One region of the Actinomadura citrea genome, then DNA from elsewhere that is predicted to be linked to it. Evidence: predicted binding sites of a transcription regulator. Region 1 holds the regulator's gene; each other region holds the start of a gene.

What was found. The regulator HrcA, encoded in region 1, represses chaperone genes, less so after heat shock. The targets are predictions, from matches to a motif close to TTGGCACTCTCNNNNNGAGAGTGCCAA.
Region 2: a site for HrcA is predicted at 1,689-1,715, ahead of BJ999_RS07290 (FmdB family zinc ribbon protein). Genes of this name have one in related genera too.
Region 3: a site for HrcA is predicted at 7,577-7,603, ahead of groES (co-chaperone GroES). Genes of this name have one in related genera too.

The regions. Positions count from the first base shown of each region.
Region 1 covers NZ_JACCBT010000001.1:2,791,420-2,801,052, reverse strand. The annotation lists gene BJ999_RS13195 (16S rRNA (uracil(1498)-N(3))-methyltransferase) at 1-622, opposite strand, end outside; gene dnaJ (molecular chaperone DnaJ) at 729-1,862, opposite strand; gene hrcA (heat-inducible transcriptional repressor HrcA) at 1,863-2,873, opposite strand; gene BJ999_RS13180 (DUF3097 domain-containing protein) at 3,076-3,900, shown strand; gene hemW (radical SAM family heme chaperone HemW) at 4,021-5,229, opposite strand; gene BJ999_RS13170 (antitoxin YezG family protein) at 5,274-5,714, opposite strand; gene BJ999_RS13165 (hypothetical protein) at 5,885-6,769, shown strand; gene BJ999_RS13160 (hypothetical protein) at 6,852-8,276, shown strand; gene BJ999_RS13155 (DUF4870 domain-containing protein) at 8,424-8,954, shown strand; gene lepA (translation elongation factor 4) at 8,958-9,633, opposite strand, start outside.
Region 2 covers NZ_JACCBT010000001.1:1,495,423-1,505,055, forward strand. The annotation lists gene BJ999_RS07285 (MMPL family transporter) at 1-896, opposite strand, end outside; gene BJ999_RS07290 (FmdB family zinc ribbon protein) at 1,289-1,651, opposite strand; gene BJ999_RS07295 (potassium/proton antiporter) at 1,818-3,302, opposite strand; gene BJ999_RS07300 (NAD(P)-dependent oxidoreductase) at 3,406-4,395, opposite strand; gene BJ999_RS07305 (5-formyltetrahydrofolate cyclo-ligase) at 4,488-5,069, opposite strand; gene galU (UTP--glucose-1-phosphate uridylyltransferase GalU) at 5,104-6,030, shown strand; gene glp (molybdotransferase-like divisome protein Glp) at 6,057-7,265, shown strand; gene moaC (cyclic pyranopterin monophosphate synthase MoaC) at 7,271-7,741, shown strand; gene BJ999_RS07325 (MogA/MoaB family molybdenum cofactor biosynthesis protein) at 7,750-8,217, shown strand; gene BJ999_RS07330 (DeoR/GlpR family DNA-binding transcription regulator) at 8,214-9,047, opposite strand; gene nagA (N-acetylglucosamine-6-phosphate deacetylase) at 9,143-9,633, shown strand, end outside.
Region 3 covers NZ_JACCBT010000001.1:8,209,070-8,218,702, forward strand. The annotation lists gene BJ999_RS37490 (glycerol-3-phosphate dehydrogenase/oxidase) at 1-106, opposite strand, end outside; gene BJ999_RS37495 (GuaB3 family IMP dehydrogenase-related protein) at 206-1,321, opposite strand; gene guaB (IMP dehydrogenase) at 1,406-2,902, opposite strand; gene BJ999_RS37505 (DUF5319 domain-containing protein) at 3,146-3,535, shown strand; gene BJ999_RS37510 (hypothetical protein) at 3,596-4,465, opposite strand; gene BJ999_RS37515 (sigma-70 family RNA polymerase sigma factor) at 4,462-5,154, opposite strand; gene groL (chaperonin GroEL) at 5,430-7,058, opposite strand; gene groES (co-chaperone GroES) at 7,144-7,452, opposite strand; gene BJ999_RS37530 (class I SAM-dependent methyltransferase) at 7,719-8,963, shown strand; gene BJ999_RS37535 (apolipoprotein A-IV repeat region-like domain-containing protein) at 9,626-9,633, shown strand, end outside.

The DNA of each region.
Region 1 (9,633 bases):
AGCGTTCCAGCTCGTCCTCGCTGATCCCGCCCTCGGGGCCGACCACGAGGACGATGTCGCCCCGCGCGGGCGGCCGCACGGCGCTCAGCGGCGCCTCCGCCTCCTCGTGCAGGACCAGGGCCAGGGACGCGCCGGCGATCCGCCCGGCGACGTCCTCGGTGGACTCCAGCTCCGCCACCGCGGGCAGGCGGCTGCGCCGCGCCTGTTTGCCTGCCTCGCGGGCGGTCGCGCGCCAGCGCCCGAGGGCCTTGTCGCGGCGCTCCGGGCGCCAGCGTGTGACGCAGCGGGACGCCGACCACGGGACGATCTCGTCCACGCCGACCTCGGTCATGGTCTCGACCGCGAGCTCGCCCCTGTCGCCCTTCGGTAGGGCCTGGACGACGACGAGGCGGGGCGCGGGCGGGGGCTCCCGGTGCCGGGCCAGCACGTCCAGCGTGAGGGACGCCCGGTCGGCCGCGGTGACGACGCACTCGGCCAGCAGGCCCTCGCCGTCGGTGAGGTCGACCCGCTCCCCCTGCCGCAGCCGCCGCACGGCCGCCGCGTGCCGGCCCTCGGGCCCGTCCAGCAGGACGCGGTCGCGCTCCAGCGCGTCCGTCCCGGCGAGAAAGACCGGCGGGCTCACCCGGGCCGTCCGGGGGAGGCGGAACCCGGGCCGACGTCGCTCATCGCTGCCACCATGCTCCTCAATCGCCGCGGCGGCCCTCCTGGTAGGCCGCCGCCACCGCGCTTCAGTGCTGGTTGAAGACGTCCTTGAGGCGGGAGAACACGCCGCGCTGCCCGGGGGCGAACCTGCCGGGCGGGCGCTCCTCGCCGCGCAGGACCGCGAGCTGCCGCAGCAGCTCCTCCTGCTCCTCGTCGAGCCTGTTCGGCGTCTCCACGTTGACGTGGATCATCAGGTCGCCGCGGCCGCTCTCGTTGAGGTGCCGGACGCCCCGGTTGTAGAGCGTGATGACCTGCCCCGACTGCGTGCCCGGCTTGATGTCGACGCTCTCGGCGGCGTCCAGCGTCTCGATGGTGACGCTGGTCCCGAGCGCGGCCGCCGTCATCGGGATCTCGACCGTGCAGTGCAGGTCGTCGCCCTCCCGCTCGAAGATCGGGTGCGGCTTCTCCACGATCTCCAGGAACAGGTCGCCGGGCGGTCCGCCGCCCGGGCCGACCTCGCCCTCGCCGGCGAGCTGGATGTGGATGCCGTTCTCCACGCCGGCCGGGATCTTGACCTTGACGGTGCGCCGGGTGCGGACCCGGCCGTCTCCGGAGCACTCGGTGCACGGGTTGCGGATCACCGAGCCGAAGCCGCCGCACGCCGGGCACGGCCGGGCCGTCATGACCTGGCCGAGGAACGAGCGCTGGACCTGCTGCACCTCGCCGCGGCCGTGGCACGTCTCACACGTGTCCGGGTGGGTGCCGGGCGCGCAGCCCGACCCCTCGCAGGTCGTGCAGGCGACCGCCGTGTCGATGGACAGCTCACGGGTGGTGCCGAACGCGGTCTCGGCGAGGTCGAGCTCGACCCGCAGCGTCGCGTTGCGCCCGCGCCGGGCGCGCGACCGCGGGCCCCGCGAGGTCGCGGTGCCGAAGAAGGCGTCCATGATGTCGCTGAACGGGAAACCGGCGCCGCCGAACCCGCCGGCGCCCGCCCCGCCCGCGGACGCGAAGGGGTCCGCGCCGAGGTCGTACATCTCGCGCTTCTTGGGGTCGGAGAGCACCTCGTAGGCCTGGGTGATCTCCTTGAACCGCTCCTGGGTCTCCGGATCCGGGTTGACGTCCGGGTGGAGTTCCCGCGCGAGCCGGCGGTAGGCCTTCTTGACCTCGTCGGCGCTGGCGTCCCGCCGGACGCCCAGGGTCGCGTAGTAGTCGTTCGCCACTTACGACCCCGCCAGGATCTGTCCCACGTAGCGTGCCACTGCCCGTACCGCTCCCATCGTGCTGGGGTAATCCATGCGTGTCGGCCCGAGCACTCCCAGCCGGGCCAGAGTGAGGTCGCCCACCCCGTAGTCGGCGGCGACGACCGAGGTCGACTTGAGCCCCAGGTCGGGGTTCTCGGTGCCGATCCGCACCGTAACTGTAGAGGAGTCGCCGGTCTCGCCGAGCAGCCGCATGAGGACCACCTGCTCCTCCAGCGCCACCAGCACCTCCCGCAGGCTGGGCGAGAAGTCCACGGCGGCGAGGTTGGCCGCCCCGGCGAAGACGATCTTCTCCTCGTGCTTCTCGACGAGCGTTTCCAGCAGCACCGACAGGACCGCCGCCGCGACCGGCCGCTCGTCCGGGCCCACCCTGTCGGGCAGGTCCGCCACGGCCGCCGGGACCTCGCCGAGACCGAGCCCGTCCAGGCACGTGTTGAGCAACGCCCGCAGGTGCCCGATCGATTCCTCGGAGATCTGCCCGGTCTCGATGACGCGCTGCTCCACCCGCCCGGTGTTGGTGATCAGGACGAGCAGCAGCCGCCCCTCCGCCACCGGGACCAGTTCCACGTGCCGCACCGCCGAGCGGGTCAGCGACGGGTACTGCACCACCGCGACCTGCCGGGTCAGCTGCGCGAGCAGCCGCACCGTCCGGCCGACGACGTCGTCGAGGTCGTAGGCCCCGGACAGGAACGTCTCGATGGCGCGGCGCTCGGCGACCGACAACGGCTTGATCGTGGACAGCCGGTCGACGAACAGCCGGTAGCCCTTGTCGGTGGGGACGCGCCCGGCGCTGGTGTGGGGCTGGGCGATGTAGCCCTGCTCCTCCAGCACCGCCATGTCGTTGCGGATGGTCGCGGGCGAGACTCCGAGGTTGTGCCGGTCGGCCAGCGCCTTGGAGCCCACCGGCTCGTTGGTGGAGACGTAGTCCTCGACGATGGCGCGCAGGACCGCGAGTTTCCGGTCGTCCAGCACGATGTCACCTCCTTCGTCCGGCCGGTCCGCTACTGGCACTCCATGCTTTCGAGTGCCAAGTCTACGGCCCGGAAGGCTCGGCTGGAGCGCCCCCGCACTCTCCGCACGGCTGCGTGATCCTATCCGGCCGGGGAACCGGCGCCACGCCGAGGAACGCGGGGCGGCGCCGCGCGGGCGCCCCGCCCGGTTAATGTGCGGATCTGTGCGGAGTAAGAACTACGGAAACGACGTGCTGGGCGGCGACTGGCGCAGGCCCCGCAAAGGACAGATCCCCGAGGTCCCCGCCGAGCCGGGCCTGGTCGCCGAGGATCCCGACAGCGGCTTCTGCGGCGCCGTGGTCGGCTGCGACAAGTTCGGCGTCACGCTGGAGGACCGGTTCGGCAAGCGCCGGGTGTTCCCGCTGACCAAGTCCGGATTCCTCATCGACGGCAAGCCGGTCACCCTCGTCCGGCCGACCGCCGCGCCCGCGGGCCCGGCGCGGTCCGCCTCGGGCTCGATCGCCGTCCGTGGCCTGCGGGCGCAGGTCGCCAAGGAGAGCCGCATCTACGTGGAGGGGCTCCACGACGCCGAGCTGGTCGAGAAGATCTGGGGCCACGACCTGCGCGTCGAGGGCGTCGTCGTCGAGTACCTCGAAGGCGTGGACGACCTGCCCGCCATCGTCGAGGAGTTCGCCCCCGAGGAGCAACGGCGCCTCGGCGTCCTGGTCGACCATCTCGTGGAGGGGTCCAAGGAGTCGAGGATCGCCGCCCAGGTCACCTCGCCGTACGTCCTCGTCGCCGGCCACCCCTTCATCGACATCTGGGAGGCCGTCAGGCCGGCGGCCGTCGGCATCCGCGCCTGGCCCCGCATCCCCCGCGGCATCCCGTGGAAGGAGGGCGTGATCGCCGAACTCGGCTGGGGCGACGACACGGGCCCCGCCTGGAAACGCATCCTCGGCTCGGTGAACGCCTACACCGACCTGGAACCCGCCCTCCTCGGCCGCGTAGAAGAACTCATCGACTTCGTGACCGTGCCTTCCCAGGGGTAGCGCCCCCTGGAACCCCCCGTCACGAGCCGGGCGGCCTCCAGGCGCCCAGAGCGCCTTCCAGCCACCCGACCCGAGGCGACGGTTCAGGCTTCCCTCTCTGCCGGGGGGCGGGGTCGCTGGTCAGGTCAGGGCTCGGACTACGGCGTCGGCCAGGAGGCGGCCCTTGAGGGTGAGGACGGCTCGGCCCTGCTCGTAGGGGGCGGGCTCGATCAGGCCGTCGCGCACCGCTCTGCGGGCGGCCTCGTCGTCCAGGAGGTGGGCGGGGCAGCCCTGGGCGAGGCGCAGTTCGAGCATGACGCGTTCGATGTGCCGGTCCTCGTCGGTGAGGATCTCCCGGGCGTGGGCGGGGGTGGTGCCCTCGGCGAGACGGGCGGCGTAGGCGGCCGGGTGCTTGACGTTCCACCAGCGGGTTCCGCCCACGTGGCTGTGGGCGCCCGGGCCGACGCCCCACCAGTCGGCGCCCGTCCAGTAGAGCATGTTGTGCCGGCAGGCGGCGCGCGGGTCGGCGGCCCAGTTGGAGATCTCGTACCAGTGCAGGCCGTGGCCGCTGAGCAGCTCCTCGGCGATCAGGTAGCGGTCGGCCATGGCGTCGTCGTCGGGGGCGGTCAGTTCGCCCCGCCTCACTTGCGCCGCCAGCCTGGTGCCCTCCTCGACGATGAGCGCGTAGGCGGACACGTGGTCGGGCTCTGCCGCCAGGGCCGCTTCCAGGGAGCCTCTCCAGTCGTCGTCGGTCTCCCCTGGCGTTCCGTAGATGAGGTCGAGGTTGATGTGCTCGAAGCCCGCCTTGCGCGTCCACTCGACGACCTGCGGGACGCGTCCGGGCGTGTGCGCGCGTTCCAGGACGGCCAGGACGTGCTCGCGGGCGCTCTGCATGCCGTAGGAGACGCGCGTGAACCCGGCCTCGCGGAGCTTGCCTATGGACGCCTCGTCCACCGACTCGGGGTTGGCCTCGGTGGTGACCTCCGCGCCCGGGGCCAGCCCGAACTCGACGTCGATCGCGGACAGGACCCGGCCCAGGTCGTCCGGCGGGAGGAGGGTCGGTGTGCCGCCGCCCACGAAAACCGTCTTCACGGGCAGATCCACGTCCCCGAGCACTCGCCGGGCCATGCGGACCTCGCGGATCGCGGTGTCGGCGTAGGAGTCGCGGCTCGCCCCCGGACCCAGCTCCGTCGCCGTGTAGGTGTTGAAGTCGCAGTACCCGCACCGGGTCACGCAGAAGGGCACGTGCACGTAGAACGCGAACGGGCGCTTTCCGAGCCCGTGCAGGGCACTGCCGGGCAGCGCACCGTCGGCCGGTACGGGGTCGCCATCAGGAAGGGTCGAGGGCACCTTCCAAGTCTGCCCCGCTCCGCCGCCTGCTTCGACCGGGCCGGTCAGGCGTCCCCGAGCTTGTCGCGGAGCCAGTCGGGGATGTGCTCGGCCGAGCGGGGGAAGCGGTCGAGGTCCTGGACGTAGGCGGACGAGGCCAGCGGCGGGGTGAAGTCGGGCTCGCCGTCGTAGTCGAACTCGGCGCTGAAGTGGCCGGAGCGCTCGACCTGGAGGCGCGCGGTGAACCAGGCGCCCTTGTCGGACCGGTACATGACGCGGCGCAGCTCGTCCATCTTCCCGACGGCCTGGCCCGGGGGCAGGGCCGTGCGGCGCCCGCCGTCGGGGCCCTCGACCTCGAAGGAGGCGCTGTCGATGCCGACCGTCGCGCGGAACTCGAAGTCGAGCCGCTGCCAGCCCGCGGGGGCGGCCGAACGCAGCGCGCGCACGGCGCCGTTCACCGTCTCCCGTTCCTTCTCGGAACGCAGAACCTGCTCGGGGTGGGTCACGCTGCCTCCGCGAGGTCGGCCGGTTCGGTAGATCAAAGGCACCGTACCCGTCCGACCGTACCGGCATCGGCGCCCGCGCCGGGCAGCCGCCGCCGTGTCGCGGCCGACCGGCGCGACTTCGGCCGCCGACCGCCTGAGGAGCCGCAACGAATACGGATAAGGTCGTCCGGATGCGAAATGTGGGTGCGACCGGCCGGGGACGAGTGCCCGCCCGGGTGCTGCTGCGCGGCGAGCCGGACGGCTGGCACTGGGTGCTGGTGGACGACGCGGGCGCCGAGCGGCGCTCGGACTTCACCGGCGCGGGGACGCGCTGGTCCGCGGGCGGCCGGTCCGACCCCGAGCCGGCGTGGTGGCGCCGCAGGCTCGCCGAGACGGCCGACGGGCTGCGGGAGGCGGTCGCCGAGCGGCTGACCGACGCGACGTTCCGCGAGTTCGGCACCGAGGCCGCGATCACCTGGTTCGCGGTCGCGGAGCCCGTCGAGTGGGAGGGCATCGTCACCCTCCGGGAGGCCGACCCGGCGCGGTTCCCCGGCCGGGTGCCGCCGTTCGTGGTCACGCTGGAGCCGGGGCGCGGGGCGCTGCTGCCGGACGCGAGCCTGCTGTTCTCCACCCGCGCCGCGGACGCCTGGACGACCCTCGCCGCGGTCGCGGAGCGCTGCGGCACCCTCCCGCCGAAGTCGTCGTTCCTGTGCGGGTGGGCCGGGCACCGCAGCGTCCGGGTGGGGCGCGGGTCGCTGGCGCTGTCGACCGGCCGGGGCGAGGACGGCGTCGAGCGGCTCGCGCAGATCTGCGGGACGCGGGCGCCCGGCTGGAGCGGCAACCCCGAGATGCGGTTCCGGCTCGACGGCGTCGACCTGCTCGACGAGCCCGCCGGCGACGTCGTCGCGCTGCTGCGGGAACTCGACCACGAGATCGTCAGGCGCGGCCGCTCCGTCCGGCTGGCGGCCTCCGGGCTCACCCTCCACGCGCCCGACGGGGCGGACGAGGCGGAGCGGTTCACCGGTGTGTCCCTGGGGGTGCCGGCGGCGCTGTCGCCGCTGTGGGCCGGTTCCTGAACCCTGACGCACACGGAGCCGACACCCACGGGGGACCGCGCCGTCACCGGAACGCAACCGCGGCCGCCTAGGTTCCCCGATCATGAGAAGCCGCGCGCGCCATGCCGTGCTCGCCGTGACCGGTGCAGTCCTCGCCGGCGCTCCCCTCGCCCTCACCGCCTCCCCCGCCCACGCCGCCTCCCCCGTCCGCTCCGCCGGGTCTCCCGGCACGATCAACGTCCACCGCGGCGGCCCCGCCCGGTCGCTGCCGTTCACCGCCCGCCGGGACGGGGAGGCGGTGATCTCCTTCACCGCGTCCGCCCCGGGCGTCTCCTGGGTCCGCGGGGGCGCCGAGTCGGCCGTCGTGTCGATCGCCGTCGACGGGCGCCATGTGACCGACCTCGTCGTCCCCTCCTCCGACCCGATCCCCCGCAGCCTCGGGCTCGGGCGCGTCGGGAAGGGACGCCACAAGGTGACGCTGCGGTTCGCCGAGGGCAGCGCGCCCGCCGCAAGCCGCGTCACGCTCCGGCGCCCCGCGGTCCGCATTCCGGAGGCGGACGCGCTCGCCCTGCGCCACGCGCCCGTCGTCGTCGGGCGGACGGGCTGGCCGTTCGGCGACCCCTACCAGAACGCGACCACCGACACCCCCCTGGTCGCCTGGCACGAGACCCGCCCCGCCGCCACACCCGGACACAAGATCATCGAGTACTCGGTGGTGTGGAGCAACGAGGACGGCGGCACCGACACGCCCGCGCTGATGGCCCGCTGGGGCCGGACGACCGACATCGAGTGGATCTACCGGGTCGAGGTCGACGCGTCCGGCAGGCGCGTGGACGGCACCGCCGTCTACCAGGCCCCGATGCACCTGACCCTGAAGTTCACGGGCCGCTACGAGGGCGACCACCCCCTGCTGCAGACCTGCACGCAGAACAACAACATGTGCGACGTGATCTCGCCGGACCCGCCGCTGCGCTTCCTGCTGGACGCCGCCGGGACGCGCCCGGACGGCCGGGCCCGCGAGGTCGTCATGGACCGCGAGCCGTGGACCTACCGGATCGCGGCGCAGGAGATGGTCCGCGAAAGGAAGATCGAGAACCCGTCCGATCCGGCGACGCGCGAGGTCGGCGACCAGCGGACGTACCTGTTCGTGGAGTTCGCCAAGACGACGGGCGCCGCGACCGGGTCCGGGTCGGTGCCCGGGGTCGCGCTCGGGGTGCGGCTGAAGTCCGACCCGTCCCGGCTGTACCGCTCCGACCACGACGAGCCGACCTGGTCGATCGACCGTGACGGCGCCGTCGCCACCACCGTCGAACTGCCGGAGGGGACGAGGGTCTCCGACATCGCGGGCATCGAGGCCCTTCGCCGTCCCACCGGTACCGGGGACAACGGCGCCCCGGCCACGGTGACGTCCATCAACCGCGGGTTCTTCCTGGACGACTCGTTCCTGCCGCAACCCTCGTCGGTCGAGTGGAAGGGCTCGGTCACGCTCACGCAGGCGAACCCGTCCGCCGTCCTCTGGCGCCCCTGACACCTCACCAGGCACCGCAGCTGGGCCCGTGGCGCGAATCGGCCACGGGCCCTTGTTCATAGGGAACCTGGGCGAACTCCACGCGCGTCCAAGGAGTCATACACTTCGCCAATAACTTGCATAGCGACCCCGGAGAGGACGTCCGCCATGGCCTACGGGCACCCCCCGTCGCCCGGCCAGGGACAGCAGCCCCAGTGGCAGCAGCAACAGACCCCCTGGCAGCAGCCCGGCAACGCCTGGCAGCAGCCACAGCAACCCCAGGGCGGCATGGGCTGGCAGCAGCAGCCCCCGGGCGGGGACAACCCCCAGGGCGGACACAACACCGCCCAGATACCCGGCCATTTCGGCCCCGTCACCGACGACGAGAAGACGTGGTCGCTGATGGCGTACGTCGGGCAGTTCCTCGTCGGCGCGATCGCCCCGGCCGTCGTCTATCTCGGAAAGGCCCGCTCGCCGTTCGTGCGCAGGCACGCGGCGCAGGGCCTCAACATGGGCGTCGCCGCCATCGCCGTGTGGTTCGTCTTCGGCCTGCTGTCGCTGGTCGCCGACTTCCTCATCTGGGTGCCGCTGCTGTTCACGGCCGTGGAGATGTTCTTCCTGGTGTACGCGGGCAGGGCCGCCAACCGCGGCGAGTTCCGGCGCGTCCCGTCCGCGGTGGCCTGGCCCCTTGTGAAGTAACGGCTACTTCTTGCCCTTGTCGGCGTCGCCGCCCCCGGTCGAGAGGGCGGCGACGAAGGCCTCCTGCGGGACGTCCACCCGCCCGATGGTCTTCATCCGCTTCTTGCCCTCCTTCTGCTTCTCCAGCAGCTTGCGCTTGCGGGAGATGTCGCCCCCGTAGCACTTGGCGAGGACGTCCTTGCGGATGGCGCGGATGTTCTCGCGGGCGATGATGCGGGCCCCGACCGCGGCCTGGATCGGCACCTCGTACTGCTGCCGCGGGATCAGCTCCTTGAGCTTGGCCGTCATCATCAGGCCGTACTCGCGGGACTTGTCCTTGTGCACGATCTGGCTGAAGGCGTCCACCGACTCGCCCTGCAGCAGGATGTCGACCTTCACCAGGTCGGACTCCTGCTCGCCGCTGGGCTCGTAGTCGAGCGAGGCGTACCCGCGCGTCCTCGACTTCAGCTGGTCGAAGAAGTCGAAGATGATCTCGGCGAGCGGCAGCGTGTAGCGGATCTCGACGCGGTCCTCCGACAGGTAGTCCATGCCGAGCAGCACGCCGCGGCGACCCTGGCACAGCTCCATGATCGCGCCGATGTGCTCGGACGGGGACAGCAGCGTCGCCTTCACCACCGGCTCGTACACCGCCCCGATCTTGCCCTCGGGGAACTCGCTGGGGTTGGTGACGACGTGCTCC
Region 2 (9,633 bases), 1.3 Mb from region 1:
CACAGCAGGCCGACGGCCACGGTGGCGGCGGAGGCGATGACGGCGGGCGCGGCGCGGTGCAGCGCGTAGGCCATGGCCTCGTGCCGGTCCTCGTGCCGGTGCAGTTCCTCCCTGTAGCGGGCGACGAGCAGCAAGGCGTAGTCGGTGGCGACACCGAAGACGAGGACGGTCAGGATGCCGGCGCTCTGGCCGTTGACGGTGAGGTCCGCGTACTTGGCGAGCAGGTACACGGTCGACTGGGCGAGGCCCAGGGCGAAGACGGCGCTCAGCACGGGGACGAACCACAGGACCGGGCTGCGGTAGATGAACAGCAGCAGGACGATGACGACGAGACCAGCGGCCATGAGCAGGAAGCCGTCCAGGCTCTGGAACACCTCGAACTGGTCGGCGCCGCCGCCGGCGGGACCGGTGACGTGCGAGGCCAGTCCGGGGGGTCCGCGCTCGGCGAGGTCGCGCGCCTGGTCGACGGCGGCGGTGAGGTCCTCGTCCGTCAGGGGCACGAGGGTCTGCAGGGCCTTGCCGTCCTTGGACGGGAACGGCCCCTGCGCCTTCTGCGCTCCGGGCAGGTTCTGGAACGCGGCCATGTCGGACTCGGCCTTGGCCTTGTCCGCCGCGGTGATCCCGCCGGAACGCTCGTAGACGACGACGGCGAGCATCGTCTCGTCCTTGCGGAACCTCTCCTCCAGTTCCACGACCCGGGTGGACTCCGCCCCGGCGGGCAGCCAGGACGCCGCGTCGTTCTTCTCGACGTCGCCGAGCTTGCCGGCGAGGGGGCCGAGGGCGGCCAGGAGGACGACCCACAGGGCCAGGACGGCCCATTTGGTGCGCCGTCCGGCGATCAGTCCGGCCAGGCGGTGTGTCCGCGGCCTCGGGGGAGCCGGGCTAGGTGCGCTCATAGGTCCTCTCCTGTGTGCACCGGGCGATATCGAGATATGTCGTGTTCGGCCCAAGAGTCTCTCGTTGAGCGAGAGGTGTCAAGTAATATCGCGAAATCGGAAAGCGTGGGGCATGGCGAGCTTCTCGATATGAGAGTCTCTCGTAAACAGAGCCAAGTCAAGCCGTGCGACAGGAGAGGCCCGGCCGGGGTGGGGGGTCGCTCTCTGTCTCTTCCATGGTCGCGGAAGGTCTGCGGCTGCGCCTCCGGCGTTAGGACGGACCTGCGCTACGCCTGCCGAGGCAAACGAAAGCCGTCGCCTACCCCTGGAGATGTAGGCGACGGCTTCCGGATACGACGAAAGCCGGGGGATCCGGCTGGATCCCCCGGGTGCGGGCGGAGATGCCTAGAAGGTCAGGCGACCTTTTCGGAGGACGACGACTTGCCGGTCGACGAGGACGACGAGTCGGAGGTCGACGAGGACGAGTCCGACTTGGCGGAGTCGCCCGAGGAACCGCCCGAGTCGCCGGAGGAGCCGTTGGACGACCCGTTCGACGAGCCGTTGGACGAGGCCCCCGCGGTGGAGGCCGACTTGCCGGAGCCGCGGCTGTCGGTGCGGTAGAAGCCCGAGCCCTTGAAGATGATCCCCGCGGCGGAGAAGACCTTGCGGAGCTTGCCGCTGCACGCCGGGCACTCGGTCAGCGCGTCGTCGCTGAACTTCTGCACGACCTCTAGAGGCTCGCCGCAGTCGGTGCAAACGTACTGATACGTCGGCACGGTTCCTCCTCGCTGACTCAGCCCGGCGCGAGCCGGACTGGCACTCACTCTAGACGACTGCTAATGGTACCCATGCGTGGAACAGGATTCGCCCCCGGGATGTTCCCAGGCGGCGCGCCGCCCAGGACCCGGCCCCGCGGGACCCGAGTCGCCGCGGGACTCCTGGTCACTGTCCCTTCTCGCCGAACCAGCCCGCCAGCCGGCCCTTGCGGCTGACCGCGCGCAGCCTGCGCTCGGTGGCCTCGCGCACCTCGGCGGTGGTCACGATCAGCAGGGTGTCGCCCGCCTGCAGGGGCGTGGTGGGCTCGGGCACGAAGCTCGCCCCGTCCCGCACGACGAGGGTGATGGACGCGCCGGGCGGCAGCCGCAGTTCGAAGATCTCCACGCCGCTGATCAGCGAGTCGGCGGGGACCCGCACCTCCAGCAGGTCGGCGTGCAGCTCCTCCAGCGGCGCCGCCTCGACGTCCAGTTCGCGGGTCTGCTCGTCGCCGGTCAGCCGGCACAGCCGCGAGGCCAGCGGCAGCGTCGGCCCCTGGAGCAGGGTGAACATGACGACGATGTTGAAGACGATCGCGAAGAGCCGGTCGGCGTGCTCCACGTCCGCGACCATCGGGATGGTGGCCAGGACGATCGGGACGGCGCCCCGCAGCCCCGCCCAGGACGCGAAGACCTTCTCGCCCCACGACAGCCGGAACCCGATCGTGGACAGCACCACCGACAGGGGGCGGGCCACCAGCAGCAGGACGAAGCCGACGATGAGCGCCGGCAGGATCTGGCCGGGGAGGTCTCCGGGGTCGGCCAGCAGGCCCAGCATCACGAACAGCCCGATCTGCGCGAGCCATCCGACGCCCTCGGCGAAGCCTCGGGTGGCGGGGCGGTGCGGCAGCCGCGCGTTCCCGAGGACGAGGGCGCTGACGTAGACGGCGAGGAACCCGCTCGCGTGCATCAGGGAGGCGGCCCCGTAGGAGCCGATGGCCAGCGACAGGACGGCGATGGGGTAGAGGCCGGACGCCGGGAGCGCGACGCGGCGCAGCGCCTGCGCGCCCAGCCACCCGATGGCGACGCCGACGATGCCGCCCGCGACCAGCTCGTAGACCATGACGCCGAGCAGTTCGGCCATGTTGGGGACGGCGGTGTGGGCGCTGAGCGTGATCACGATGATCACGACGGGGGCGTCGTTGAAGCCGGACTCGGCCTCCAGCAGGCCGGTCAGCCGGGAGGGCAGGGGCAGCCGCCGCAGCACCGAGAACACCGCGGCCGCGTCGGTGGGGGCGAGCACGGCGGCGAGCAGGAACGCGGGACGCCACTCCAGGCCGACGAGCCACATGGCGGACAGCGCGACGACGACGATGCTGATCAGGGTGCCGAGGGTGGAGACGCTGAGCGCGGCCGGCACCGAGGGCCGCACGCGCCGCCAGTTGGTGGTGATGCCGCCCTCGGCGAGGATGAGCACGAGGGCCGCGAGGCCGAGCGTCTCGGCCAGTTCCGCGTTGTCGAAGCGGATGTGGAGGGGGCCGGACTCGCCGATGAGAAGGCCGAGGCCCATGTACGCCAGCAGCGTGGGGAGGCCCGCCTGGTGCGACAGCCTGACCGCGATGATGGCGCTGAGTACGAGCGTGGCCCCGAGGAGTAGCCAGATGTCGAGGTGCACATCCCACCCTTCGGGGTCGTCAAAGTTGATCGTTTAGGAATCCTACAGATTCACGGGCGAATCGCATATTTACGATTGAGGGACGGCGTGTCCGTCATGGCCGCTATCGCCGTGTGACCAGTGGATTGAGCCCGTTCACCACGTTCTGTACGTCTCGTCCCTGAACGGCCGCGGTGACGTTGTCGCGCACCATCCCGAGCAGGTTGAGCTGCGACTGGACGGACGCCCCCGCCGTGTGCGGCGACAGCAGGACGTCCTCGCGGGAACGCAGCGGATGCCCCTCCGGAAGCGGCTCCTGCTCGAACACGTCCAGGGCCGCCCCGGCCAGACGTCCCGAATCCAGTGCGGCGAGGACGGCGCCGTCAGGCGCGATGCCCCCGCGCGCCACGTTCACCAGCAGCGCCTTGTCCGGCAGCAGGGCGAGCCGCTCCGGACCTATCAACCCCCTTGTCTCCTCGGTCAGCGGCAGGGCGAGGACGAGGACGTCGGACGTCGCCACGAGCTCGTCCAGCTCCCGGTACGTCGCCGGCGCCTCGGGACGCCTCCGCCTCGTCCAGTACGAGACCGCGCAGCCCAGAGCCGCGAAGAGCCGCGCGGCCTCGGCGCCGATCGCCCCGAACCCGACGATGCCGACCCGCTGCGTGTGGATCTCGCGCGGGCCGAGCGCCGCCATCTCCATCTGCGGCCATCCGCCCGCGCGGACGGCCCGGTCGCCCCGCGCGAGGTTGCGGCACAGCGCGAACGCCGCGCCGACCGCCCACTCGGCGACCCCGCGCGCGTTGAATCCCGCCGCGTTCGCCACGGGCACGCCCGCGGACGCCCACGCGGCGACGTCGATGCTGTCGATCCCGACCGCGGGCATCTGGACGAACGACACCCGCGGCGCCGCCGCCACGGCCTCGGCGTCCAGCGCCAGCCGGCCGGTGAAGTCGCCGATCACCAGGTCGGCGCCGGCGAGCGCGGCGAGCAGGCCCGCCCGGTCCCTGGTCTGCGGGAACGCCACCTCGGCGGCGTCTCCCAGCGGCGCGAACAAACCATGGACGATCTCGTCCGCGATCGGGGGCAGGGAAAGGATCCGCCACGGCGCCGTCATCTCGTACCTCCCGTCAGGCCGTACTCGACCGCGTCCCCCATCCGCGATCTTGGCCCCCTCACTCTACGAGCAGGCCCGGATCCGCGAGCAGGTCAGCCCAGGCGGACCAGCCCCTGCGACGGCGTCACCACCGCCCGGACGCGCTGGTCGTGCGGCTCGGCGGGCACGCTCTCCACCAGTTCCCCGTCGAACAGCAGCGCCGCGGTCAGGATCGCCGGGCCCACGCGCGCCAGCGCCCGGTCGTAGGAGCCGCCGCCGCGGCCGAGGCGCACGCCCGTCCGGTCGACCGCCACCGCGGGCACCAGCACGACGTCCGCGCTGGCCACCGCCCCGGGGCCGCGCGGCGGCTCGGACGACTCCAGGCACCCGCGGGCCCCGGGGACGAGCGAGTCGGGCCCCTCGTAGGACGCCCAGTCGAGGTCGCCGTCCGGGAGCAGGCGGGGGACCAGCACGTACGTCCCGCGCTTCCACAGCGCGAACAGCAGGCTCCGCGTGTCCGGCTCGTCGCCTATGGAGACGTACGCCGCGATGGTCCCGGCCATCTCCACCTCCGGGACGGGCAGCAGCGCGTCCCGGATCGGGCGCGCCGCGCCGGAGCGCGTCTCGGGCGGCATCGCCGCACGTCGTGCGAGCAGTTCGGCCCGGAGGCCGGTCTTCGTAGCGATGGGGTGCACGCTGTGGTCCTCGTGGATGGCTAGGGTCGTGTATATGGCCGACATTGCACCAGTGCTCAAAGCGGTCGTCCCGGCGGCCGGCCTCGGTACCCGATTCTTGCCCGCGACCAAGGCGACTCCCAAGGAAATGCTGCCGATCGTCGACAAACCGGCGATCCAGTACGTCGTGGAGGAGGCGGTCGACGCCGGGCTGACCGACGTCCTGATGGTCACCGGGCGCAGCAAGCGGTCCATCGAGGACCACTTCGACCGAGCGTACGAGCTGGAGGAGGCGCTGCGCGCCAAGGGCGACGACGAACGCCTGGAGGCCGTGCACGAGTCCAGCGATCTGGCGATCATGCACTACGTCCGGCAGGGCGAGCCGCGCGGCCTCGGGCACGCGGTGCACTGCGCCCGCCAGCACGTCGGCCGCGAGCCGTTCGCGGTGCTGCTCGGCGACGACATGATCGACGCTCGTGACAAGCTGCTGCAGCGCATGATCGAGGTGCGCGGCCAGCACGGCGGCAGCGTCATCGCGCTGATGGAGGTCGAGCCCGATCAGGTGTCGGCGTACGGGTGCGCGGCCATCGAGGCGACGGACGAGGAGGACGTCGTCCGCATCTCCGACCTCGTGGAGAAGCCCGCCGCCGAGGAGGCCCCCAGCAACTGGATCATCATCGGCCGCTACGTCTGCGACCCCGCGGTGTTCGACGTCCTGGAGAAGACCCCGCCCGGCCGCGGCGGCGAGATCCAGCTGACCGACGCGCTGCGCACCCTCGCCGACATGCCCGCCGACCAGGGCGGCGGCGTCTACGGGGTCAAGTTCCGGGGCCGCCGCTACGACACCGGCAACAAGCTGGAGTACCTGCGGACGGTCGTCCAGTTCGCGGCGGAACGGCCCGACCTGGCGCCGGAGTTCCTGCCGTGGCTGCGGGAATTCGTCCGGACGCAGGACGGCGTGGGCGACACAACGGATTCGTGACGAGGCGTCAGACTGGGGCCGTGGCTATGAGAACGGTCGACGAGCATCTGACGGAGATCCTCGGCAGCGTGGCACCGCTGCCGCCGCTCGAGCTGGCGCTGCTGGAGGCGCACGGCTCGGTGCTCGCCGAGTCCGTGTCCGCGCCGATGCCGCTGCCGCCGTTCGACAACTCCGCGATGGACGGCTACGCCGTCGTCGCGGCCGACATCGCGGCGGCCACCGAGGCCGGTCCCGTCTCGCTGCCCGTCGTCGGCGACATCGTCGCGGGCGACTCCGGCGTGTCGGCGATCCGGCCGGGCCTGACCGCCCGGATCATGACGGGCGCGCCGCTGCCGGCCGGCGCCGACGCCGTGATCCCCGTCGAGTGGACGGACGGCGGCAACGCCACCGTCCGGATCTCGCGCGCCGCCCCGCCGGGCAACTACATCCGGCGGGCGGGGGAGGACGTCCTCGCCGGGCAGGTCGTCGCCGAGGCCGGCGCCCGGATCACCGCCGCGCAGATCGGCATGCTCGCGGCGGTCGGGCGGTCCCGGGTGACCGTCCGGCCGAAACCGCGCATCGTGGTCGTCTCCACGGGCGACGAACTGCGCGAGCCGGGCACCTCCCTGGCACCCGGCCAGATCTGGGAGTCCAACAGCTTCATGCTCACCGCCGCCGTGGTCGAGGCAGGGGGAACGGGCTTCCGGCAGGCCACGGTGCAGGACGAACCCGCCAAGGTCTTGGAGATGCTCCACGACCAGCTCGTCCGGGCCGACGCCATCGTCACCACCGGGGGCGTCTCCATGGGCACCAGGGACGTCGTCAAGGAAGTGCTCACCGGCACCGGGACCGTGGCCTTCCACAAGGTGCGGATGCGGCCCGGCAAGCCGCAGGGGTTCGGCCTCCTGGAAGGCGTTCCCGTCTTCACGCTCCCGGGCAACCCCGTCAGCGCGTACGTGTCGTTCCAGGTGTTCGTCCGTCCCGCCCTGCGTGTCATGCAGGGGTTGCCACCCGAACCGCTCCCCACGGTGAGCGCCGTTGTCGCCGAGGACATCAAGTCGCCCGCGGGGCTCCGCCACTTCCTGCGGGGGAGACTCTCGTTCACCCGGGGCTTCTACACCGTCACGGCGGCCGGCGTGCAGGGCTCGCACCAGCTCGGGTCCCTGTCGTCCGCGAACGCGCTCATCGAGATTCCGGAGGACGTCGAAGCCATGCCCGCCGGTTCGCACGTCGAGGTCATGAGGTTGCCATCATGAGTGCCATGGGGTCTGAGTTCACCCATCTGGACGACAAGGGATCGGCCCGCATGGTCGACGTGTCGTCGAAGAACGTCTCGTCCCGGACGGCGACGGCGACGGGGTTCGTCCGCCTGTCGCCCGAATGCGTCGACCTCCTGCGCGCCGGCGACATCCCCAAGGGCGACGCGCTGTCCGTCGCCCGCATCGCCGGGATCATGGGGGCCAAGCGCGTGCCCGACCTCGTCCCGCTGTGCCACCCGATCGCGCTGCACGGCGTCACCGTCGACCTCGCCATCGACGACGACGGTGTCGCGATCACGGCCGTCACCCGCACCGCCGACCGCACCGGCGTGGAGATGGAGGCGCTCACCTCCGTCACGGTCGCCGCGCTCGCGCTGGTCGACATGGTGAAGGCCGTCGACCCCGCCGCCGTGATCACCGACGTCCGGGTCGAGGAGAAGACCGGCGGCAAGACCGGCGTGTGGCGCCGGTGATCAGGGCGATGGCGGTCACCGTCTCCAACCGCGCCGCGGCCGGCGTCTACGAGGACAGGTCCGGCCCGGTGCTGGTCGAGATGCTGGAGGACATCGGCTGCCAGGTGGACGGCCCCGTCGTCGTCCCGGACGGCGAACCGGTCACCGGCGTCCTGCGCGACGCGGTCGCCGCGGGCTACGACGTCGTCGTCACGTCCGGCGGGACCGGCCTCACCCCGACCGACCAGACCCCCGAGATGACCCGGCCGGTCCTCGAACGGGAGGTCCCGGGCATCGCCGAGGCCATCCGCCTGGAGGGCCGCGAGAAGGTGCCCGCCGCGATCCTGTCGCGCGGCCTCGCCGGCATCGCGGGCCGCACCCTCATCGTCAACCTGCCCGGCTCGACCGGCGGCGTCCGCGACGGCATGACCGTCCTGGCCCGCGTCCTGCCCCACGCGGTGGACCAGATCAACGGCGGCGACCACCCGCGGGGCTAGGCGCGGATGACGTGGACGCCGGCCTCGGTGAACGCGGCGAGTTCGGACTCGGGGGCCGTCGCGTCCGTCACCAGGACGTCGATCTCGTCGGTGCCGCAGATGCGGGCGAACGCACGGTGCCCGATCTTGGAGCCGTCCGCCACCACGACCACCCGGTCGGCGCGCTCGGCCATCAGCCGGTTCACGACCGCCTCGCCCTCGTTGTGGCAGGTCGCGCCGTGCCGCGCGGTCAGCCCGTTCACCCCGATGACCGCCACGTCCAGCGTCACGTGGTCGAAGATGCCGGTGGCGAGCGGCCCCGTCAGCTCGTAGGACTGCGGGCGCGGCACCCCGCCCGTCAGGACGATCTTCACGTGCGGCCGGACGGCCAGCTCGTTGCCGATGTTCAGCGCGTTCGTCACGATCGTGATCGCCGGGGTCGGCCCCTCGGCGTGCAGGTCGGCGCGCGTGGCGAGGGCCCGGGCGACCTCCGAGGTCGTCGTCCCGCCGTTCAGCCCGATGATCGACCCCGGTTCGGCCAGCTCCGCGGTCGCCGCCGCGATCCGCTGCTTCTCCGACGCGTGCCGCGCCGCCTTGTACCGCAGCGGCAGGTCGTAGCTGACGCTCTGCGCGACGGCGCCGCCGCGCGTGCGGGTCAGCATCTGCTGCTGCGCGAGCTGGTCGAAGTCGCGGCGGATCGTCGCGGCCGACACCCCGACGCGCAGGGACGCCTCCTCGACGGTCAGCCGCCCGGCGTCCGCGAGCAGTTCGAGCAGCGCGTTCCAGCGCTCGTGCCGGGTCACACCGGCCCCCTTTCCGGCGGGTGGACGGGAGTCCGGGGACGTGGTCATCCGCGGAGTCTAGCCGTGCGCGCCCCTGGTCTTACCTGAGCGTTACGGCCATGGAACAATCAGGATCGATCATAGGCATGCATAGAGGGGATTCCATGGCGAAGCCGGACGATGAGGGCGCCGTTTCCTTGACCAACGCGCGGATCGTCCTCCCGGACGGCGTCCGCGACGGCGCCCTCCACATCGCCGGCGGCACGATCGCGGCCGCTCCGGGCCCCGGCTCCGGCGAAGTGATCGACCTCGCCGGACGGCACGTCGTGCCCGGCTTCGTGGACATGCACGTCCACGGCGGTGCGGGCGCCTCCTACCAGCTCGGACGCCCGGACGAGGCCCACCGGGCCGCCTCCTTCCACCTCGCGCACGGCACCACCACCACGATGGCGAGCCTCGTCACCGGCGACCCGGAGGAACTGGCCGGTGCCGTCGAGGGCCTGGCCGACCTCGCCGCCGACGGCGTGATCGCGGGCGTCCACCTGGAGGGCCCCTACCTGGCCCCCTCGCGCTGCGGCGCGCACGACCCGGCGCTCCTGCGCGACCCGGACCCCGCCGAGTTCCGCCGCATCGTCCGCCTCGGCCGCGGGCACGT
Region 3 (9,633 bases), 5.4 Mb from region 1:
CGACGACCACGTCGAACTCCTCGCGGGCCATGCGGTCGAGCGCCGCGGCGCGCTCGGCCGGGCCGAGCCGCGAGCTTCCCAGACCCGTCACCGGTGATCCCGTCATCGCGCATCCCCCCACAGCGGTTCGGTTTCCGAACGGTTCCTACCCAAGAGTAAGGACCGGTTCACACCGAGATGCGTATGAACGGACGTGGGGTCGCTCTCAGTCGGTGGACTGGCCGGGGGCCACGACGACCTGCACCCGCTGGAACTCCTTCAACTCGGTGTATCCCGCGGTGGCCATCGAACGGCGCAGCGCGCCGATGAGGTTCATGGAGCCGTCCGCGACGTGGGACGGGCCGTGCAGGATCTGCTCCATCGTCCCGATCGTCCCGAGCTCGATGCGGGTACCGCGGGGGACGTCGCCGTGGTGGGCCTCGCTGCCCCAGTGGTAGCCGCGCCCGGGCGCCTCGGTGGAGCGGGCGAACGGGGAGCCGACCATCACGGCGTCGGAGCCGCAGGCGAACGCCTTGGCGAGGTCGCCGCTGTTGACCATGCCGCCGTCGGCGATCACGTGCACGTAGCGGCCGCCGGACTCGTCCATGTAGTCGCGCCGGGCGGCGGCCACGTCGGCGACCGCGGTGGCCATCGGGACCGCGACGCCGAGGACGGTCCGGGTCGTGTGCCCGGAGCCGCCGCCGAACCCGACCAGCACGCCGGCCGCGCCGGTGCGCATCAGGTGCAGCGCCGCGGTGTAGGTGGAGCAGCCGCCGACGATCACAGGGACGTCGAGGTCGTAGATGAACTGCTTGAGGTTCAGCGGCTCGGCGCGCCCCGACACGTGCTCGGCGGACACGGTGGTCCCGCGGATCACGAACAGGTCGACGCCGGCGTCGATCACGGCCTTGTGGAACTGGGCGGTGCGCTGCGGCGACAGCCGCGCCGCGACGGTGACGCCCGCCTCGCGGACCTCCTCGATCCGGCGGCCGATCAGCTCTTCCTTGATCGGCTCGGAGTAGATCTCCTGGAGCCGCTGGGTGGCTTGGACGTCGTCCAGCGAGGCGATCTCGGCGAGCAGCGGCCCCGGGTCGTCGTAGCGCGTCCAGAGCCCTTCGAGGTCGAGCACGGCCAGGCCGCCGAGCCGTCCGACGGCGATCGCGATGGCGGGGCTGACGACGCTGTCCATCGGCGCGACGACCAGCGGCATGTCGAACCGGTAGGCGTCGATCTGCCAGGCGACGCTGACCTCCTCGGGATCGCGCGTCCGGCGGGACGGCACGATGCCGATGTCGTCGAAGGCGTACGCCCGACGGCCGCTCTTGCCACGGCCGATCTCCACCTCAGCAGCCACTGCGCCCTTCCTCCACGTGATCAGGTCTTCCCGCGGTTCGCGGGACCCAGCCCCGGAAGAGCTTACGTCAGGTCAGCGGCCCTGGTAGTTGGGGGCCTCCACGGTCATCTGGATGTCGTGCGGGTGGCTCTCGCGCAGGCCCGCGACGCTGATGCGCATGAGCTGGCCGCGCTCCTGGAGCTCGGGGACGGTGCGGGTGCCCGCGTACCACATCGACTGGTGGAGCCCGCCGACGAGCTGGTGCGCGACGTTGGCGAGGGGCCCCCGGTAGGGGACCTGGCCCTCGACGCCCTCGGGGATCAGCTTCTCCTCGGCGTTGACCTCGGCCTGGGCGTAGCGGTCCTTGGAGTAGGAGGCGCCGCGCTCGCGGTTGCGCATCGCGCCGAGCGAACCCATGCCGCGGTAGGACTTGTACTGCTTGCCGTGGACGAAGATCAGCTCGCCCGGGGACTCCTCGACGCCGGCGAGCAGGCTGCCGAGCATCACGGTGTCGGCGCCCGCGACCAGGGCCTTGGCGATGTCGCCCGAGTACTGCAGGCCGCCGTCCCCGATCACCGGGACGCCCGCCGCCTTCGCCGCGCGGGCCGCCTCGGAGATCGCGGTGATCTGCGGGACGCCGACGCCGGCGACGATGCGGGTGGTGCAGATGGAGCCGGGGCCCACGCCGACCTTGATCGCGTCGGCGCCCGCGTCCACCAGCACCTGGGCGCCGGCCGCGGTGGCGATGTTCCCGCCGACGACCTGGACGGACGCGTTGCCCTTGATCGCGGCGATCGTGTCGGCGACGCCCTTGGAGTGGCCGTGCGCCGTGTCCACGATGATCACATCGGTGCCGGCGTCGATGAGGGCGCTCGCGCGGCGCAGGGCGTCCTCGCCGACGCCCACGGCCGCGGCGACGAGCAGGCGGCCGTCGGCGTCCTTGGTGGAGTCGGGGTACTGCTCGCTCTTGGTGAAGTCCTTGGTGGTGATCAGGCCCTTGAGGCGGCCCTCGCCGTCGACGAGCGGGAGCTTCTCCACCTTGTTGCCCGCGAGCAGGCGGAACGCCTCCTCGCGCGAGACGTCCACCGGGGCGGTGATGAGCGGCATCGCCGTCATGACCTCGCGCACGGAGCGCGACAGGTCGGTCTCGAAGCGCATGTCCCGGTTGGTCACGATGCCGACCAGCACGCCGCGCACGTCGGTGACCGGCACGCCGGAGATCCGGTAGCGGGCGCACAGCGCCTCGACGTCGGCGAGGGTGGCGTCCGGCAGGCAGGTCACCGGGTTGGTGATCATCCCGGCCTCGGAGCGCTTGACCCGGTCGGCCTCCGCGGCCTGCTCCTCGATCGACATGTTGCGGTGCAGCACGCCGATGCCGCCCTGGCGGGCCATCGCGACCGCGGTGCGGGCCTCGGTCACGGTGTCCATCGCCGCCGAGACGAGCGGGATCCGCAGCGTGATCTCGCGGGTCAGCCGGGTCGTGGTGTCGGCCTCGCCGGGCTGCAGGTCGGAGTACCCCGGCAGCAGGAGCACGTCGTCGAAGGTCAGGCCCTGCGGGAGGAACTTGTCGGGCTCGGCGGCGGGGATCATGACAACCTTCCCGTGGTGGTGGCGGCATCGGGCCAGGTCACAAGGGACCCTGTCCCCATGGTAGGGGCCGGAGCCCGCGGCCGGCCGGGGTTTGCGCGCGGCGGCCACGTGGTCTTGATGACATCCCCCAACACGCCGGGCGGTCCTTCGCATTCCCCTCCGTGCCCGCACGCTTCGCGCTCGTTCGCGCACGGAGGGACCGGGGGGTGCACCTCTCGGGGCGTCTCGCAGTAGCGTGGGTACGTGCACGACGATGCTCCGCTCGACCCGTTCGCCGGAGATCCGGAGGATCCGGCGGCGGCGCTCGGCGACCCGGGCGACGAGACCGCTCCGCTCAGTGTGACGGAGCGGGAGGACGTGCTGGCCGACCTCGCCGACCTGGAGGTCTTCCGCGCCCTGCTGGAGCCGCTCGGGGTGCGCGGCCTCACGGTCGACTGCGGCGACTGCGGCAAGATGCACTACATCGACTGGGACCTGCTGCACGGCAACCTGCGCCACCTGCTGGACCAGGGCCTCCCCCGTGTGCACGAACCCGCGCTCTCCCCCGATCCCGTCGACTACGTCAGCTGGGAGTACGCCCGCGGCTACGTCGACGGCGTGATCGACAGCGAAGAGGGCCGCGACGAGAACTGACCGCGCGGGCCCGCACCGGTCCGGACGCGCAGGACTCGAGAGACCTGGAGGACGCCGCCGTCAGTCGTCGGTGGCGCGGTTCTGGTAGCCGAGTGCGCGCTTGCGGACGATCCGGCGCAGATCGTCGAGGCGCGGCGGCGGGTCGGCCACCGGCTGGGCTTCGGGCCTCCCGACCGGCTCCGTGAACATCGTGGGCGCCTCCTGCCTGCGGGAGGGGCGGCGCGGCAGGTGACGGAGGGAAGGGCCCTCCGGGCGCCGCCTGAGCTGCGGGTTCTCCTCGCGGCCCGGGCCGCCGGACGGCGTGCGGGCCGCGGGACGTCCCGCCTCGGGGGCCGGGCGCACGGGCGGCCGCGGGCGCGTGTAGGTGCCGGCGTCGGTGTCGGCCGTCCTGTCCGCGCCCTCCGCCACGCTGGACGCGCTCGGCGCCGGGGAGGCGGTGGTGCGGTCGGCGGCGCCGCCGCCCGCGGCCGCGACGCCGCTGCTGGCGAGGACGGCGCCGGCCACGCTCAGGGCCACGATGGTGCGCGGCCCGCGCCGGCGCGGGCCAGGGCCCGAGGGGGCCGGCGGTCCGGGGGCGTCGCAGGTCGGGTCGTCGACGTCGGCGACCAGCGCCCGCAGCAGCCGCACCACGGGGTCGCGGTCGTCGGCGCGCCCCTCCTCCGCCGGGTCGCGGTCGTCGTCCTGCGGGACGGCGCGGGGGGCTTCGGCGGGCGCCTCGGCGGGGCCTTCAGCGGGGGCCGCGGAACCGGCAGCGTCCCGCGCCGCCAGCGACTCGAAGAGCGCGTCGGTACGGCGCACCGCGGACAGGTCCACGGGCGCGACGGCGGGCGGGCGGGCCTGCGGCGCCTGCGCCGGGGCGTCGCCGAAGTGGGCCGGCTCGTCCGGATTCGGGGCGCCCCGCAGGCCGGTGAGGGGGCCGCGCTCCGTCAAGCGATCGACTCCTCTCTGGCCATCGCCCGGAGCCGGGCCAGGGCCCGGTGCTGCGCGACCCGTACCGCCCCCGCGGACATGCCCAGCACATTACCGGTCTCCTCCGCCGACAGGCCCGCGACGACCCGCAGCAGCACCAGTTCGCGCTGGTGCTCGGGCAGCCGGGTGAGCAGGTCGCGGGCGCGCTGCGCCTCGATGTAGCGGACCACCGTCTCCTCGGGGCCCGGGCGGTCGTCCGGACCGTCCGGCAGGTCCTCGGTGGGCACGGCGGCGCGGACCGCGCTGCGCAGCGCGTCCGCGATCTTGTGCGCGGCGATGCCGAAGACGAAGGACGCGAACGGCCGGCCCATGTCCCGGTAGCGCGGCAGGGCCGACAGGACGGCGATGCAGACCTCCTGCGCCACGTCGTCGGCGATGTGGTACTGCCCGGAGACCCGGCCGAGCCGGGCGCGGCAGTACCGGACGATCATGGGACGCACCTCGGCGATGAGGATCTCGATGGCACCCGGGTCGCCCTGCACGGCGAGATGGGTCAGCTCCTTGAGGTCGCCGTCACCGGCGTCCGCGGCGCGCAGCGCCCGAGCCGAACGGGCGGTGTCGCGGGGGGCGGGAGGTGCCGGCCCGTTCGAGGGGTCGGCGGCGCGCGCGCTCACGGTCCCGGCGAAGCATCCCTCGGTCACGTCAAGCATGATGCCCAGCACCCCCGGGCGTGTCTCCACTGTCCTCTACAACGGAATGGTCACAGTGCGGGAGCGAACCTGGAGTTACTACGCGTCGTGGTCATCATGCTGCCGGGCGTGGCGGACTTTTCCCGGCGGGAAGACGCTTCTCCCGGCGGGAACGCGATCCGTCCGGCGCCCCCACCGGCACAGCACCTCCGCCAGACGCGGTGAGACCCCCGCCCGGACGGACGGGGGTCTCACCTGTGCTTCCCGGACGGGACGAGCCCGCCGGTCGGCCGATCTCAGTGGCCGTGACCGTGACCGTGGCCGTGACCGCCGCCGGCGGCCTCGTCGGCCTCCTCCGGCTTGTCGACCACGAGCACCTCGGTGGTGAGCAGCATGCCCGCGATGGAGGCGGCGTTGGTGACCGCCGAGCGGGTGACCTTCACCGGGTCGATGACGCCCTGGGCGATCAGGTCGCCGTACTCGCCGGTGGCGGCGTTGTAGCCGTGGCCGACCTGCAACTCCTCCACCTTGGAGACGACGACGTAGCCCTCCTGGCCGGCGTTCTCGGAGATCCAGCGCAGCGGCTCGGGCAGCGCGCGGCGGACCGCCTCCGCACCGGTCGCCTCGTCGCCGGACAGGCCGAGGGCGCCGAAGCCCTCCTTGGCGACGTGCACCAGGGCGCTGCCGCCGCCGGAGACGATGCCCTCCTCGATCGCCGCGCGGGTCGCCGAGATGGCGTCCTCCAGGCGGTGCTTCTTCTCCTTCAGCTCCACCTCGGTGGCGGCGCCGACGCGCAGCACGCAGACGCCGCCGGCCAGCTTGGCCAGGCGCTCCTGCAGCTTCTCGCGGTCCCAGTCGGAGTCGCTGTTCTCGATCTCCACCTTGATCTGGTTGATCCGGGCGGTGACCTCGTCCGCGGAGCCCTCGCCGTCGACGATGGTGGTGGCGTCCTTGGTGACGGTGATCCGGCGAGCGCGGCCGAGGTCCTCCAGCCCGATCGAGTCGAGCTTGAGGCCGATCGACTCGCTGACGACCTGGCCGCCGGTCAGGGTGGCCATGTCGCCGAGCATCGCCTTGCGGCGGTCGCCGAAGCCCGGAGCCTTGACCGCGACGGACAGGAAGGTGCCGCGGATCTTGTTGGCGACGAGCAGCGCCAGCGCCTCGCCCTCGACGTCCTCGGCCACCACGAGCAGCGGCTTCTTGGTCTGGGCGACCTTCTCGGCCAGCGGCAGGAACTCCTGCACGTTGGAGATCTTGCCGTCCACGATGAGCACGTAGGCGTCCTCCAGGACGGCCTCCATGCGCTCGTGGTCGGTGACCATGTGCGGCGACAGGTAGCCCTTGTCGAACTGGAGGCCCTCGGTGAACTCCAGCTCGAGGCCCATCGTGTGGGCCTCCTCGACGGTGATGACGCCGTCCTTGCCGACCTTCTCGAACGCCTCGGCGATCAGCTCGCCGATCTGCGGGTCCTGCGCGGAGATGGTCGCGACGTGCGCGATCTCGCCCTTCTCCTCGACCTCGCGGGCCGACTTCAGCAGCTGGTCGGAGACGTACTGGGCGGCCGCGTCGATGCCGCGCTTGAGCGCGAGCGGCGAGGCGCCGGCCGCCACGTTGCGGGTCCCCTCGCGGACCAGCGCCTGAGCGAGGACGGTCGCCGTGGTGGTGCCGTCGCCCGCGATGTCGTTGGTCTTGGTCGCCACTTCCTTGGCGAGCTGGGCCCCGAGGTTCTCGTAGGGGTCCTCCAGCTCCACCTCGCGGGCGATGGTGACGCCGTCGTTGGTGATCGTCGGCGCGCCGAACTTCTTGTCGATGACGACGTTGCGGCCGCGCGGGCCGATCGTCACCTTGACGGCGTCCGCGAGAGCGTTGACGCCGCGCTCAAGAGCCCGGCGAGCGTCCTCCTCGAATTCCAGGATCTTCGCCATGCGGATACTCCTCTTTCACGCGATCCGCCCCGGCGGGCCGCCCGAAGGCGGCGCCGACCGGGGCGGGTGCATCACGTCTCGGTGATTACTTCTCGATGACCGCGAGCACGTCGCGGGCCGAGAGGACGAGGTAGTCCTCGCCGTTGTACTTGACCTCGGTGCCGCCGTACTTGCTGTAGAGCACGACCTCGCCGACCTTGACGTCGACGGGGACGCGCTCGCCCTTGTCGTCGACGCGACCCGGGCCAACGGCAAGGACGGTGCCCTCCTGGGGCTTCTCCTTGGCGGTGTCCGGAATCACCAGGCCCGACGCGGTGGTGGTCTCGGCCTCAAGCGGCTGGACGACGATGCGGTCCTCAAGCGGCTTGAGAACAACCTTGGTGGCGGTCGTCACGATCTGACCTCCCCTTCGATTGGTCCTCGGCCGGCCATGGATGACCGACCAGCACATGTGACAGAAGAGGCGACCCTGGACCGGCCTGCCGTCGCGGGTGCCAGACCGACCTTCGTCGCTGTATTTGGCACTCTACCCTTGAGAGTGCCAGTCGTGAGACTATTCCGTGCCCGTTGGCCCGTCAACACGGACACGAGCCCGCCCGGCGGCCGTCTCCGGGCGTTCACCGGCCCCCGGTCTCCGGCTCTGCCGCTAACTTCCACCCTATGGACATCGCGTCGTTCCGGGTCCTGCGCACCCCCTCCGGCCAGGCGCTCCTCAGGGAGACGGCCGAGGCGGACGTGAGCGAGGACGGCCTGCTCGCCACGGCATCACGGCTGCGCGAGCGGCACGAGCCCCCGCTCGTGGCCGCCGCGCTGACGCAGGTCCGGCTGCGGGAAAGGGCCCGGGCCAAGTTCGGGGCGGACGCCGACCGCATGTATTTCACGCAGGCGGGGCTTGAGCAGTCGACCCGCGCGAGCGTGGCGGCCTACCGTGCCGGACGGTTCGCGGATCGGCTGCCCGGCGCGCGTGTGCTGGAACTGGGATGCGGGATAGGCGCCGACCTCATCGCCCGAGCGCGCGCGGGCCTGGCCGGGGAAGGCGTGGAGCTGGACCCGCTGACCGCTGAGGTGGCTCGCGCCAACGTGGCCGCCTTCGGACTGGAGGGTCTCGCCTCTGTACGGGTCGGGGACGCCACCGAGGAGGATCCGTCCGGGTTCGATGCGGTCTTCGCCGATCCTGGACGGCGCACGGCACGGGGCCGTGTCTTCGATCCCCGTTCGTACGAGCCGCCGCTCGACGTCGTCCTGGCCATGGCCGGCCAGGTGCCCGCGGCCTGCGTGAAGGTCGCGCCCGGCATTCCGCATGAGGCAGTACCGGACGACGCGGAGGCCGAGTGGGTCTCGGTCGGGGGTGACGTCAAGGAAGCGGCCCTGTGGCTGGGCGGGCTCGCAGGCGACGTGGGCCGGCGGGCCACTCTCCTCGCGTCCGACACCTACCTCTCGGACCTCTCGGGCTCAGAGCCCCAGGTGCGGACTCTGACTCCCCGGGGGCTGGGCGACCCGGACGTACGCGCGTGGGGCCGTTACCTGTACGAGCCTGACGGCGCCGTGATCCGGGCCCACCTGGTCGGCGAAGTCGCGGAACTGGTCGGCGGCGGCTTGGCGGACCCTCACATCGCCTACGTCACGTCCGACGAGCTGCGCCCGACGCCCTTCGCCTCCGCCTACGAGGTGGAGGACGTGCTCCCGTTCTCAGTGAAGCGGCTGCGCGCCGAGTTGCGCCGCCGCGAGATCGGCGTGCTGACCGTCAAGAAGCGCGGCTCCGCCGTGGACGTCGACCGGCTCCGCCGCGACCTCGGTTTCGGCGGGCGCCGCGCGGGACGCCGCGCCAAGGAGCTGACCCTCGTGGTGACGCGCGTCGGACGCGACCCCGTCGCCCTGCTGACGCACCCCGTCGCCGGGGCCTGACCGGCCTGCCACGGGGCCGGACCCGCCCGGAACGGGCGCCGCCCCGCAACCCTGCCCAAAGATCTTCCCCTCGGCGGCGCAATGCCAAGAGGGACCGGGCGACGCGCCACGGCGGTGCAAATCATCGACGCTTTCCGGCATTGCGCGCACCAGGGATTGCGGCCGCCCGGCAAGGGCACGGCGCGGCGCGGGAATCGGCGCACCGAGATCAACCGGCGCGAAAAACACCAAGGCAGGTTCACCCGCCGGGACACCGGCTCCCCGAAAGCCCTCCCGAAAAGGCCCGGATCCCGCCCCGCCGCATCACGCCCGTCGCACGCGCATCAGGTCGGCGTGGCCCCCCGCCGGGTTCGGGAACTGCCGATGTTGGACGAGATGTACGGACAGAACGACACCCGGAACGCCGGACCCGTCCCGCACCGCCCGCCACCGTCCACCCCACAACTCCCACCAAGAAGGGCAATAACCGCGAAGCAGGAAATTCGCCATACACCCGGCGATATCTCGCTATCCCACCTAGTCGGATAACAGGCGCATTCCGCAGAACTCGCAATCTTCTCTGCTACCCGTTTTAGCCGCGCTCTACACGCACTACAGTGGCCACTCCAGAGATTCATTTGCCGTGCGTCATTTCGTCGCGCCGGCACACGAAGGAGCATCGGGTGGAAAC